DNA from 4 places in the Sinorhizobium sp. RAC02 genome. Region 2 is predicted to be linked to each of the others. Evidence: predicted binding sites of a transcription regulator. Region 2 holds the regulator's gene; each other region holds the start of a gene.
What was found. The regulator LexA, encoded in region 2, represses DNA repair genes until DNA is damaged. The targets are predictions, from matches to a motif close to TGTTCNNNNTGTGTTCNG.

Region 1: the regulator LexA is predicted to act here: its motif matches at 1,042-1,059, upstream of BSY16_RS10365 (energy-coupling factor ABC transporter ATP-binding protein).
Region 3: the regulator LexA is predicted to act here: its motif matches at 1,914-1,931, upstream of BSY16_RS07610 (DNA polymerase IV).
Region 4: the regulator LexA is predicted to act here: its motif matches at 1,791-1,808, upstream of BSY16_RS24450 (putative DNA modification/repair radical SAM protein).

What each region holds. Positions count from the first base shown of each region.
Region 1 is NZ_CP016450.1:2,156,580-2,160,015, forward strand. Features, by position in the region: gene BSY16_RS10360 (winged helix-turn-helix domain-containing protein) at 1-1,023, opposite strand, end outside; gene BSY16_RS10365 (energy-coupling factor ABC transporter ATP-binding protein) at 1,217-1,897, shown strand; gene BSY16_RS10370 (energy-coupling factor transporter transmembrane component T family protein) at 1,891-2,496, shown strand; gene BSY16_RS10375 (biotin transporter BioY) at 2,533-3,096, shown strand; gene BSY16_RS10380 (class I adenylate-forming enzyme family protein) at 3,107-3,436, shown strand, end outside.
Region 2 is NZ_CP016450.1:1,272,733-1,276,168, reverse strand. Features, by position in the region: gene BSY16_RS06055 (cytochrome c biogenesis CcdA family protein) at 1-170, opposite strand, end outside; tRNA gene BSY16_RS06050 (tRNA-Lys) at 397-472, shown strand; gene lexA (transcriptional repressor LexA) at 773-1,495, shown strand; gene BSY16_RS06040 (ComEC/Rec2 family competence protein) at 1,596-3,436, opposite strand, start outside.
Region 3 is NZ_CP016450.1:1,579,479-1,582,914, forward strand. Features, by position in the region: gene BSY16_RS07595 (PleD family two-component system response regulator) at 1-990, opposite strand, end outside; gene BSY16_RS07600 (response regulator) at 1,000-1,371, opposite strand; gene BSY16_RS07605 (DUF3572 domain-containing protein) at 1,513-1,812, shown strand; gene BSY16_RS07610 (DNA polymerase IV) at 1,936-3,222, shown strand; gene BSY16_RS07615 (calcium-binding protein) at 3,232-3,436, opposite strand, start outside.
Region 4 is NZ_CP016452.1:702,474-705,909, reverse strand. Features, by position in the region: gene BSY16_RS24455 (UdgX family uracil-DNA binding protein) at 1-558, opposite strand, end outside; gene BSY16_RS24450 (putative DNA modification/repair radical SAM protein) at 558-1,787, opposite strand; gene BSY16_RS24445 (MgtC/SapB family protein) at 2,161-2,625, opposite strand.

The sequences.
Region 1 (3,436 bases), 880 kb from region 2:
GTCGATGCGGCCGACGAGGCGGTCGCCTTCGAGCAGCGGAAAAACATAGTAGCCGTATTGCCGCTTGGGCTCCGGCACGAAGACTTCGATGCGGTAGAAATAACCGAACAGCCGTTCCGTGCGATTGCGGTCACGGATCAGCGGATCGAAGGGCGAGAGCACGCGTAGTCTTGCGGGCGGCTCGGGGATATCGCCGAGGTTTTGCGGAAAGTCGGCGAAAGCATGGGAGGCACGCGGCTTGTCGCCGTCCGCCGTTTCGATGGCGACGGGGCGCAGTTCGTCTCGGTGCGTTTCCACCCAGGCTTTCGCCTCCTCCGGCGAGATCAGCGCCCAGAAGGCGGCAAGCTCGCCATGGGTGGCAAAGCCCAGCCTTGTCAGCGCGCTGCGGCAAGCCCAGTCGACGAAGGCGTCATGTTCGACATCCGGCTCATGGTGATGCGCCGGCACGACCCGTTCGGTAAGGTCATAGACCTTCTGGAAGTTTTCCCGCCGGGCGATCGCCAGCCTGCCGGTGTGCCAGAGAAATTCGAGCGCCGTCTTGTTCGGATGCCAGTTCCACCAGCCGCCGGACTTATGCTCGTCCGTTTTCAGATCGCGCGATAGGACAGGCCCACCGGAGGCGATGCGCTCATAGGTTTCCTCGAATGTGGCGTCAAAACCCTCGCCCTGCCATCTGCGCCACCGTTCCAGGATCGACGCTTCCTTGCGGCGGAAACGATGTTTCCAATAGCGGTAGAATTCACTCGGGATGATGGAGGCATCGTGCGTCCAGTGCTCAAAGAGCTCGCCATCCGTCTCCAGCAGTTCCGTCAGGTGCTCGCGCCGGTATGTCTGGTTGCGCGAGAAGAGGATCTGGTGATGTGCCCGTTCGACGGTGGCGATGCTGTCCACCTGCACGAAGCCGATATCGTGGATGAGCTGCAACAGCCCTGCCTTGCCGAGCAGGCGACCGGGTGGTCCGCTGAGGCCCTGGCGGGCGAGGAAGATGCGCCGGGCCTCGGCATTGGAAAGCAGAATCGTCATGGCTGGATGATAGACACATATTCCCGTTTTGTTCCAGTCATTTTCTGTCGGCGGACATCAGGCCGATGCGAGCTCCTTCAACATTTTCCGTCGATTGTTCAACATTATTGCAGGCACCGACACAAAAGCGCTTCGCAGTTCCCTTGGAATTGCTTATAGGTCCACCACCCATCTGCGAACCGGGACCCCGCTCTTGGACATCGTTTTCTCTGCCGCCACGGTGAGCTATGCCGGACGCACCGCGCTCCAGCCGCTGGATTTACGGCTTGCCGAGCAGCGCATCGGTGTCGTGGGCCTCAACGGTTCCGGCAAGACGACCATGGCGCGGCTGATCAACGGCCTCGTCAAACCGACGACCGGCACAGTGACGGTGGGCGGGCTCGATACGATGGCGGACGAGGTTGCCGCGCGCGGAAAAACCGGCTTCATCTTCCAGAACCCGCAGCACCAGATGATCCTGCCGATCCTCTCCGAAGACATCGCCTTCGGCCTGAAGAATCGCGGCTTCGGCAAGGTCGAGATCGCGGAGAAGACCGAGGCGGTGCTTGCGCGTTTCGGCATTTCGCACCTGGCGCGCCGGCGTGTCCATGAGCTTTCCGGCGGAGAAACGCAGCTTGGCGCCATTGCAAGCGTGCTCGTCACCGGCCCGGAGCTTCTGATCCTCGACGAGCCGACCAACCAGCTCGACCTGAAGAACCGCGCGCTCATCGCGCGCACCATCGAAGGCCTGCCGGAGCAGGTGCTCGTGATCACGCACGACCTTGCGCTACTCGAAGGCTTCGACCGGGTGCTGGTCTTCCACGAAGGGCGGCTTGCCGCAGACAGCGACCCGGCCGAAGCGATCCGCGCCTACCGGGAAATCGCCGCATGCTGAACGGGCTCGACATCGAGGGCACTTCGCTGCTGCATCGCATGCCCGTGCGCGGCAAGCTGATTGTGCTTTTCGTCGCGGCCATTGTGCTCTTCGTTACCTCGGACCTGCGCCTTCTCGTACCCGCGCTTGTGCTGGCTGCAGGGCTCTATCTGTCGACCGGCATCGGCATCCGGGAAGCAGCGCGGCGCACACGGTTCGTGCTGTTCACAGTGCTGATTGTCGCAGTGGCGAACTATCTCTTTCATTCGCTGCATGAGGCGCTCGTCGTGTTTTGCCGCCTGTCCACGCTGGTGCTGCTGGCCGCGGCCGTCACCGCGACGACGGGCATTTCCGCCTTCATGGACGAGATCACCCGGCTCATCACGCCGCTGGAGCGATTCGGTTTCGTGCGGGCGGCGGATGTCAGCCTTGCCGTTGGCCTCGTCATCCGTTTCGTTCCCGAGATTTTTGCGCGCTATCAGGATATCGCCGACGCGCACAGGGCGCGCGGCCTGCCGGTGCGACCGCTTTCCACACTGACGCCGCTCATCATCCTGACGCTGAAGGATGCGGATACGATCGCCATGGCGATTGACGCCCGCGGTTTTCGGCGGCACTAAATGCCAACCCAATTTTGTCCATCCGGGAACCTCGACATGACCACCAGAGACATCGTCCTCGTCGCCCTCTTCGCCGCGATCATCGTGGTACTGGGCCTGCTGCCGCCGATCACGCTCGGTTTCATACCGGTGCCGATCACCGCGCAGTCGCTCGGCGTCATGCTGGCCGGCTGCATCCTCGGCGCCAAGCGCGGTGCTGGCGCCGTGCTGCTCGTCCTGCTGCTCGTGGCGATCGGCCTGCCGGTTCTCTCCGGCGGTCGCGGTGGCCTTGCCATTTTCGCAAGCCCGACCGGCGGCTACCTCGTCGGCTGGGTCTTCGGCGCCCTCGTCTGCGGCCTGATCGCCGAGCGCTTCGTTCGGGAAGACCAGGGGGAGCTTACGCAGTTTCTCGCCTTCCTGGGCGCATCCGTCATCGGCGGCATCGCCGTCGTCTACCTCTTCGGCATTCCGTGGCTCGCCTATGTGAGCGGCAAGGCGTTTTTCCAAACGGCCCTCGCCTCGCTTGTCTTCATTCCCGGCGACCTCATCAAGGCGTTTGTCGCCATGCTGGCCGGCCGCGCCGTGCTTGCAGGTTATCCGCTCCTGCCGCAGCGTGCCTGAGCCTGAGCCCATGCCGCTTTCCGGCGCACTCGAACAGCACGCCGCCAACAATCCTGCGAACCCGGCCTTCCATCTGGAGGACCGGGTTCTCTCCTACCGTGCGTTGACTGCGACGGCGCGGCGTCTCTTCGCAGCGTTCTCCAATCTGACGCCTGAAGGCTGCAGTACGATCGGGCCGCAAAACCGGCTCATCGCCATCGTCACCGGTAACCACGCGCTCTTTCCCGCCGCCTTCGCCGCAGCGACGGCCGGCAACAATTGCGCCGCCCTGATCGATCCGCACCTGCCGGAACCGGTTCGCCGCCGGATGATCGAAAAGCTCGATCCCGATCTCATCGTC
Region 2 (3,436 bases):
CCGCGCGTATCCCGCCGGACCGCGACCGCGTCGTTGCCGCGAAACTGATCCACGGAAATGCCCGCCATATAACAGAGATAGGGCGGCACGAGCGGCAGCACGCAGGGCGACAGAAACGACAGCGCTCCGGCAAGCAGCGCACTTAGAAGAGAAATATCGGCAATCGACACTGGCTACTCCGCGACGGCGGGAAAGCGGTTCGGGCCCGAAAACGCCCCGCCCGCTCCTTCATTTGCGCTTCCTAGTATCGGCCGAAGCCCTCTCCTGCCAATCACCTTTTGGAGAACGCGGCAAAATGCAGCAAAAGCTGTTTTTCATCGCATTTTCCGGGTTGACCCGGCAAATCCTCCTGCCTATGTTCCGCGCACTTCCGCGGGGCGTCTTCGCACCGCCTGGGAGCGTGTAGCTCAGCCGGTAGAGCAACTGACTTTTAATCAGTAGGTCCAGGGTTCGAATCCCTGCGCGCTCACCACTCGAACCCTTGACCCCCAGGCTTTTGCAGTATTTTCGAGCCTGCCGCATGGGGTGAAAAAAGTCCCAAGTAATCCCGCGAAGACCAAGGCTTCGACCGGCTCGCATTTCGCAAGAGATGCGCTAGGTTGTGGCGTCGCCTTCCGCGGCCGAGAACAAAGGGCAAGAAGCGCCGAAGGCGTTCAATTACTCAGCGCACTGCCTGTCATAACGCTTCTGTAGGTGCGGGCCTCTTGCAGAACACATATGGAACAGATAGTGTATGTTCTATATTTGTTTCGCGATTCTGGGGTGGACGGCGATGTTGACACGTAAGCAACAGGAACTTCTCTTGTTCATCCATGAACGGATGAAGGAATCCGGCATACCGCCGTCGTTCGATGAAATGAAGGATGCTCTGGATCTCGCCTCGAAATCGGGTATTCACCGGCTCATCACGGCGCTTGAAGAGCGTGGCTTCATCCGGCGATTGCCAAACCGCGCCCGCGCCCTAGAAGTGATCAAACTTCCGGAGGCCTATTCGCCCAGCCTTCAGCCGCGGCGCGGTTTCTCCCCATCGGTCATCGAAGGAAGCCTTGGCAAGCAGCCGGTGCCGGCCGCTCCGCCCCAGCGGACGTCGAGCCAGGCAGACATGCCCTCCTCCGTTTCCGTGCCGGTCATGGGACGCATCGCCGCGGGTGTGCCCATCTCGGCGATCCAGAACAATACCCATGAAATCACCGTGCCGGCCGAAATGATCGGTGGCGGGGAGCATTATGCGCTGGAGGTCAAGGGCGATTCGATGATCGAGGCCGGCATCCTCGACGGTGACACCGTCATCATTCGCAATGCGAACACTGCCAATCCCGGTGAAATCGTCGTGGCGCTGGTCGATGACGAGGAAGCGACGCTGAAGCGCTTCCGCCGCAAGGGCGCATCCATCGCGCTTGAGGCCGCCAATCCGGCCTATGAAACCCGTATTTTCGGACCGGACCGCGTCAAGATTCAGGGCAAGCTCGTCGGGCTTATTCGCCGCTACCATTAAAGCGTGTCGCGTAAACGCGTGCGGCGGTTTAGCAATAACGCCTGCAAAACATCGAGAAACCAAGGCTTGGGGAGTGAACTTGAGAGATCACGACGCGCTGTCATCCGCTCGCTTCATAGGTACCACTACGCCAATCATAGGTGCGGTGTCGTGACCAGGGGCGATGAAGCGTTTCAACAGCCGGGGTGAAAAGGGCGTCGGAGAGGGCAGAGTTTGCGGGATCGGCCGCCGGCTGGATTTCCAGGGCGCCGGTTTGCCTCAGATGGCGAACCGTGATGAGGCGTGCACCTGAACGGCAAGCTTCCAAACGGATTGCGACGGGCACGATGACGAGGTCTGCACCGTCGCAGGCCGTACCGAGGAAGGCGAGGTCCTCCAGCGCCACGATGCGCCAACCGCTGGGGGAAATGGCGGCACAGAAGGCTTTTGTCTCGCAGATGAAGCTGTCGTGAGTGCGGGCTGTATCGAATGCTGCGGCCATGGCCGCCTTGGCCTTCTGTCGGTCGGCTTCGCGGCGGGGTCGTTTCTGCCTGGCCGTAGTGGCAGGGTCCTCCTTCTCGATGTTGACTGTCAGGCCGCTCGTCTTGCGTAGCTCGGGTTTCAGCAGTGTTTCGAGGCGAAGGGCGCGCCGCCATTGCGCATAGATGAAATCCGGTGGCCGTGCGCGGTTGGTCGCTGCTTTCTCGCCACGCAGAATGGCGACCAGGCGGCCATCTTCCGACACGAGAATCTCCGGCCTTGTGCCTCCAGCGGGCCAGCAGGCGACAAGGATTCCGACGACGACGAGAAGCGTGCCGGCATGGCGCAGTCGGGTGCGCAGGAGGCAGACGAGGCCGCTGCCGATGCCGATGAGCAAGAAGGCGGTTGCAGGGATGCGGCCGGTGACGATCTCGCCCTTCCAGCCGGCTACCCATGTCGACAGCGTGATCATCCACTCGATGCCTTTGCCCATGATCGCGAAGGGAATGGCATCGAGGCCAAAGGGCATCAAAAGCACGGCGATCAGACCGAAGGGCATGACGATGGTGCTGATCACCGGCATGGCCAGCAGGTTGCCGGCAAGCCCATAGGCTGGGATTCGGTGAAAATGGCCAATGGAGTAGACCAGCGTCGCAAAGCCGCCGATCAGCGAGGAGAGGATGAGCCCGCCGATGAAGCGGCCGGCAGCGCCGCCGAACAGCGCAAACGGCCCTCCCCGGCTTTCGCGCTGGATCGGACGCTCGCGCCACGCGGCGTAGCCGGCCACGAGGCCCAGCGTTGCGGCATAGGACATCTGAAAACCGGGATTCGTCACGGCAGAGGGCGTGACCAGCAGGATGAGGATGGCCGAGATCGCCACGTTGCGCAGGCTGATGGCCGCGCGCCCGAACAACACGGCGACGAGCATCACGCAGATCATGATCCAGGAGCGCACGGCCGAAATCGCGCCACCCGAAACGAGAATATAGAGCGTCACCATAACCAGGGCGCCGACGGCCGCGAACTTCTTCGCGGGGTAGCGCTCGGCAAAACCCGGTATCAGCGCCATCAGCATGCGCGCACCGACGAGGAAGGTTCCGGCGGCGAGCACCATGTTCAGCCCGGAAATGGCAAGGACATGGGCAAGGCCCGCCTGTCGCAGCGCTTCCACCGTGTCGTCGCCAATTGCTCGCTGCTCGGCAGTGACAAGGGCCGCGGCAATGGCCCCCGCATCGCCGCCGATGCGGCCCCGAATATGCTCGGTGAGGTTGTTTCTCCAGGCGGCGATCCGTTGCCGTATTCTGTCGTAGAGGCCGGGCGCGTTTGTCGTCACGGTGGTCGGCGCGCTGTAAAAGTAGCCAACGGCGCCGGTGCCGGCGAAATAGGCATCCAAGGTGAAGTCGTTGAGCCCGGCCAATGCGGGACCGGACGGCGGGCCAAGGCGTGCGCGTCCCCCAATGCCGCCGCCGATGGCGATCGGCT
Region 3 (3,436 bases), 310 kb from region 2:
GTCGATATCGGTGATGCAGACCGATAGCGGGCGGCCGCGCGCCGTGGCGCGGTCGATCAAGAGCTTCATATGCGTATCGAGATAGCGGCGGTTGTGCAGGCCGGTCAGCCCGTCCGTCACGGCAAGTTCGATGGTCTGGCGCACGCTGGCGCGCAGACGGTCGTTGCAGCGCTTGCGGCGGATCTGGGTGAGGCTGCGGGCAATTAGTTCGTTCGGATCGATCGGCCGCATCAGATAGTCCGTCACGCCGAGATCGAGCGCGCGCACCACCAGTTCGTCATCGCCCTGCTCGGCGACCAGCAGGATCGGCAGGAAGCGCGTGCGCTCCAACGAGCGCAGCTGCGAGCACAGGCGCAACGGATCGTACGAGTCGAAATTGGCATTGACGATCACCAGCTCGAAATTGCTTTCAGCCGCCTGGAAGAGCGCTGCCTGCGGATCCGAAATGGAGGTGACATCGGCAATCGGCTTCAGCGTGCGGGCAATCCGCTCCTGCGAGCTGGCGCGCCCGTCGACGAGGAGAACATCGCCCGGCTCGTCGCCCAGGGAATCATCCAGCCCCTCTTCCATGGAAATGGCGCGTGCGGTGGCCGCGCGCATGCGCAGCTCGTCCGTCAGCGTCTTCAGGCGCACGAGGCTTTTCACCCGCGACATGAGCTGGAGGTCGTTGACCGGCTTGGTGAGAAAATCGTCGGCACCGGCTTTCAGGCCGCGGACGCGGTCGGATGGCTGGTCGAGCGCCGTCACCATGACTACAGGAATATGGGCAGTGCGCGGATTGGCCTTCAGGCGTTCGCAAACCTGAAAACCGTCGATGCCCGGCATCATGATATCGAGCAGGATGAGATCGACCTGCGTGCGCTCGCACATCGCCAGCGCATCGTAGCCGTTGTCGGCAGTCAGCACGTCGAAATATTCCGCAAGCAGCCGTGCTTCGAGCAGCTTCACATTGGCGGGAATATCATCGACGACGAGAATGCGCGCTGTCATTGGCCGGCCTCACGCGTCGCCGAGATAGGTTTTGATGGTCTCGATGAACTTCGGCACCGAAATAGGCTTGGAGACATAGGCCTCGCAGCCGCCCTGGCGGATACGCTCCTCGTCGCCCTTCATGGCGAAGGCCGTGACGGCAATCACCGGAATGACGTGCAGTTCGTCGTCTTCCTTCAGCCACTTGGTGACCTCAAGGCCGGAAACTTCTGGAAGCTGAATGTCCATCAGGATCAGATCAGGTCGGTATTTTCGCGCAAGATCAAGGGCTTCCATACCATTCCTGGTCTGGATCGTGGTATATCCGGATGCCTCGATGAGGTCCCGGAAGAGCTTCATGTTCAGCTCGTTGTCCTCGACAATCATCACCTGTTTGGGCATCGTGCGTCCCTGTTCCTCTCGCCGGCCTTGCAACCTTTTGGGAGATCGATAAGTTGCGGCAAAGCCGAAATCGCCCAGCCCGACTGCGAGTACGTTAGCGTCACTTGGTTGATTAAAAGGTAAATTTCCCGAGGAAAAACGATGAAAAGCCAAAAAGATACACCCGCGACAGAAGACGCGGAGGCTACCGCCGTCGCCATCCTCGGTTGGCTTGCTGGCGAGCCCGAATTGCTCTCTCGTTTCCTGGCCCTGACCGGTGTCGCGCCCGCCGAGGTCCGCAACGCCGTGAACGATCCCGCTTTCCTCGCCGGCATCGTCGATTTCCTGATGGAGCATGAGCCGACATTGCTGGCGTTCAGCGCAGCGACGGGTGCGCAGCCGGAAGCGGTCGTGCGTGCCCACGCGATCCTTTCGGGCCCGTATGGCAGCAACGATTTCTGACCACCCGGCCCGAAAAGGCCGATGTGCGTATGCCTGTGCGTTGTCATGCATTCAGCCTCGGCGACTGTTGAGACTCGTGAACTTAAGCAGTAATGTCGCGATGTTCAATATTTGTTCCCGATCATGAGCACCGCGACCATGCATTTTCCGGGCTTCTGCCGCGACTGCCTGACCGGGCAGCCCGCCGGACTGCGCCGTTGCCGGGGCTGTGGCAGCCCGCGTCTCGTCTATCATGACGAACTCTACGACCTGACGCTCGCCCATATCGACTGCGACGCCTTCTATGCGTCGATCGAGAAACGCGACAATCCGGACCTTGCAGACAAGCCCGTCATCATCGGCGGCGGCAAACGAGGCGTCGTCTCGACGGCCTGTTATATCGCACGCGTCCATGGGGTTCGCTCAGCCATGCCGATGTTCAAGGCGCTGGAAGCCTGTCCCAATGCGGTCGTCGTCAGGCCGGATATGGAAAAATACGTGCGCGTCGGTCGCGAAATCCGGACGATGATGCAGGAACTGACACCGCTCGTGCAGCCGCTCTCCATCGACGAGGCCTTCCTGGAGCTGAAGGGGACCGAGCGCCTGCATCACGATCCCCCTGCCCGCGTGCTCGCCAGATTCGCCCAGCGCGTCGAGAAGGAAGTCGGCATCACCATCTCGATCGGGCTTTCCTATTGCAAATTCCTCGCCAAGGTCGCCTCGGATCTCAACAAGCCGCGCGGCTTTTCGGTCATCGGCGAAGCCGAGGCATTGGAATTTCTGCGCGAAAAGCCGGTGCGCCTGATCTGGGGCGTCGGAAAGGCCTTTGCCGAGACGCTGGAGCGCGACGGCATCCGCACCGTCGGCCAACTCCAGACCATGGAGGAAACCGACCTGATGCGCCGCTATGGCGTTATGGGCAAGCGGCTGTTCAATCTCTCCCGCGGCCAGGACGAGCGCGAGGTGCATCTTAACGATCCGGCGAAAAGCGTTTCGGCCGAGACCACCTTCTTCGACGACATTTCCGGCTATGACGCGCTGGTCGCGCATCTGCGCCATCTCAGCGAGAAGGTCGCCGCGCGCCTGCGCAAGTCCGGCATTGCCGGCCATACGGTCGTGCTCAAGCTGAAAACCGCCGACTTCAAGAGCCGGACGCGCAACCGCAAGCTCGAAGATCCGACCATGCTCGCCGACAAGATTTTCCGCACCGGCATGGAGCTTCTGCGCAAGGAAACGGACGGCACGAAATACCGCCTGATCGGCATCGGCGTCAGCGACCTTGCCGATCCCGGCCGCGCCGACCCGCCGGACCTCGTCGACCCCGCCGCCACACGCCGCGCGGCGGCAGAGGCCGCGATGAACACGCTGCGCGACAAATTCGGCAAGGCAAGCGTCGAGACCGGCTATACGTTCGGTAAAGGCCGGTCCTGAGCGCTTTCGTTACTCGAACAGGAAGTCCGCCGCCGTAAACTTCGACACCGTGATGTTGTCGACGATGATCTTGCCATGGCTGAAGGTGATGAGCACGTCGTCACCCGACTGGGTGATCTTCAGGTCGGAGAGGGAGTCGATCTTGCTGAAGTTGCGGAAATGGATCTTGTCCTCACCGTCCGTGAAGGCATTCACCGTGTCCGTGCCGAGATTC
Region 4 (3,436 bases), on a different replicon from region 2:
TTCGCCATCCCAGCTTGCCGTGCCGTTCGGCGTCGCGATGATCCAGTCCATGTCGGCAAAGCGCCCGCGGAAGAAGGGTGCAGTCCGGGCGACGACGAAATGGGAGGGCTCGAACCAGGCGAAGAAGCGCCGCCGACCGTTCATCTGGCCGGCGATCTCCTTGAAGCGCACGAAAGCCGTCATCTTGTGGCCGTCGCGTTTGACGTTCTTGGCAAGCAGCCGTGCCCAGGCGACATCCGGGTCCGAGTCCAGTTCCAGCAGGTGGCGGTCGGATTGCAGCCGCCACAGCAGCCTGTAGAGCAGGTGGAAACGGCCGGGCTCCGTGTGACAGACGACTGCCTCGGCCAAGGACAGGAACGCGGGCGGCACGGTGAGCGGCGGCGCACTCTCGTCGGGCTTCGGCAAATCCGGCAGCGCATCGGCAGCAAACAGTTCATCGCCTAGGCCACGGATGCGCCAATCCACCATGCGGGGCGAAATGCCGGCCGCGGCCAGGGCCCGCGCCGCATCACGCCACTCAGAGAAATCGCCTCGTCCGGAAAGCGGGATCGTCTGCATCAGAGCAACGAGAGTTGTTCCGGCTTCGGCGCGAAAAGCGCTTTCAGATCGGCGCGATCTGCGAGCCGCAGCGGCACCCAGCCCTCCGCCTCGATGAAGGCACGTACCTTGCGCAGCGAAACGCCGAGCCGCGCTAGGTCCTCGAGCCTGAGACGCCGGAACCGGCGGCTGGAGAGAATGGACGTGACCGTCTTCGTGCCGAGGCCAGGCACACGCAGCAGCCGCTCGCGCTCCGCCCGGTTGACGTCAACCGGAAAATCCTGGCGGTTGGCGAGCGCCCAGGCGAGCTTGGGATCCATGTCGAGATCCAGCATGCCGCCCGTCGCGCCGGTGATCTCCTCCACGCCGAAACCGTAGAACCGATAGAGCCAGTCCGCCTGGTAAAGCCGATGCTCGCGTACCAGCGGGGGCTTGATGAGCGGCAGCGCGCGGGAGGCATCGGGAATGGGGCTGAAGGCCGAATAGTAGACGCGCTTCAGCCCGTAGCCGCTATAGAGCCGGGCACTGGTTTTCAGGATTGTGGCATCGTCCGCGCCATCGGCGCCGACGATCATCTGCGTGCTCTGGCCGCCGGGAACGAAACGCTTGCGCCGCTTGGTCTGCAAGGTCGGGTCATCGGCCGCCTCGATCTTCCGGCGCAATTCCCCCATCGCGCGGCGAATTCCCTCGGGACGTTTTTCCGGCGCGAAGCGCCCAAGGCCGGCATCGGTCGGCAGTTCGATATTGAGGGAGAGGCGATCGGCATAAAGCCCGGCCTCCTCGATCAGTTCCGGAGCGGCATCGGGAATAGACTTCAGGTGGATGTAGCCGCGAAAACCGTGCACGGTGCGCAGGTCCCGCGCCACCCGCACCATCTCGCCCATCGTGTGATCCGGCGAGCGGATGATGCCGGAGGACAGGAACAGCCCCTCGATATAGTTGCGTCGATAGAATTCGAGGGTCAGCCATACGACCTCCTCCGGCGTGAAGCGGGCGCGCTCCACGTTGCTGGAGGAGCGGTTGATACAATAGGCGCAGTCGAAAATGCAGAAATTGGTGAGCAGGATCTTGAGGAGCGAAATACACCGCCCGTCCGGCGCATAGGCATGACAAATCCCCGCCCCTTCCGTAGAGCCCAGCCCGCCGGTTCGAGCGGAGTCGCGCTTGACTGTTCCGCTCGAGGCACACGAGGCGTCGTATTTGGCGGCATCCGACAGGATGGCCAAGCGTTGCTGCAGCGATTTCTTCATATATGTTCACTATATGTTCTTTCCTGTGTAGTCAATTGGAAAGAATGTTTCAGGGGAAGCGGGGCGGAGCACCGACCTCCAAAGATCATCGAAGCAGCATGCCGGCGCGGCAGATACACGATTAGGGTGTCAACCGTTCGATGCGGCCTTCGCGCTGAGCGTCTTGATGAGGATTAGTCCGGAAAGGCAAATGCAGATAGCGTTCGTCAGGATTGTCGGCCACTCGACGCGCAGAATACCGAACGCCGTTCAGAGGGCGAATCTTGTGACGGTGAGACCTGCGTAACAAAGCTAGTGATGGAAGAAGCCTATGCGAGATAGCCGACGAGCAAACTCCGTGGGTTATTTCACCGTCATCAGCGACCCAGGAGCGTTATTCGCCCTCCCGGCGGTCATCCTTGCCCTCTTCTTTGAGGTTTGAGAGGGTGCGCAACGTCAGAAATGTTACGAGAGAGAGCACGATTGCCGTGTCGAAGGAGCCGAGCCCGACGGCGGTTCCGATAGCGCCCGTCGCCCATAGGCTTGCGGCCGTTGCCGTGCCGCGTACGCTGGCCTTCACGACGAGGATGGCGCCGCCTCCGATGAAGCCCATTCCGGTGATTAAACCTTCGACGATCCGGGCGGTGGCTTCAGCGTTGCCACTAATGAGCGGTTCCGCGGCCTGGATGAAGCCACAGCTTGCGATCGCCACCAGGGGAAACGTCCTGAGGCCGGCGCTTCTCTCGTGCTTTTCGCGGTCCCAACCGATCGGTAAGGCAAGCACATAGGCGAAGAGAAGCGACCCCAGATGCGGAAGGAAGTCGAAGTTTGCCCCAATCGTTTGCAGCCACTCGGTCAAGCACGCCCCCCTCTGCCAATCTGCAGGTTAGATAGCTTCCCACCCCCGCGGGACAAGGTGTGGAGGTCTCCATCGGTCTTATTTATCACCGGCAACGTTCCATAGGCATAGCTCCCTTCCCGCGACAGCCCGACGCCAGCTCATTGTCCAATCACAGCCTTATCTGGGAGGTAGAAAGGATCGCGGCGGTTTTCCGAACTGGTACCTTCGAAGGCGGCCGTCGGGCGGCGCGCGCTGGTGCTTCTTGCCGAGCTCCCCATCCGAATACGCTCCGACCGCCCCAATCCTTTCACCGGCAGAGCGCGCCAACCGCGCCTTTCTGGAGCTCCGCACCAATAGGCTGCACCTGGCCGCACGTCTCCGGTTAGACCTCGGAGAACATAGCGGCGAGGGAAAATGTCCTCTCGCGTCTCCGCCCGTAGGCGACCGCATGAAGCACCTCAAACGGAAGGTGGAGAAGCCGTTCGGAAATACGGTACGGCCCCACAGAGCGGCAAAGGATGCCGCTCCGTTCACGGCGTTTTACTTTTGTGGTGGAGGTCGGAACAAAGAGGGCCGAATGTGAATTTGAGCGTCCGATCAGTCAAGCTGGGAGAGCGCTATGAGAGGCAGATCGCAAGAGCAAAGAAAGCAAGACCATACTCTTTTAGCGGCTGGGGCGCTGGTGGTAGCCGGGCTTATGATGCTTGGCATTCCGCCGTGGATTCTCTTTGGCGTCTAAACACTGCGCCCTGCATAGATTGGCGGCACGCGCCCGTACGCGTGAAAGTGACGTGCACGCGGCGAGCATGGTGAGCTTAGGGTTTGCCAT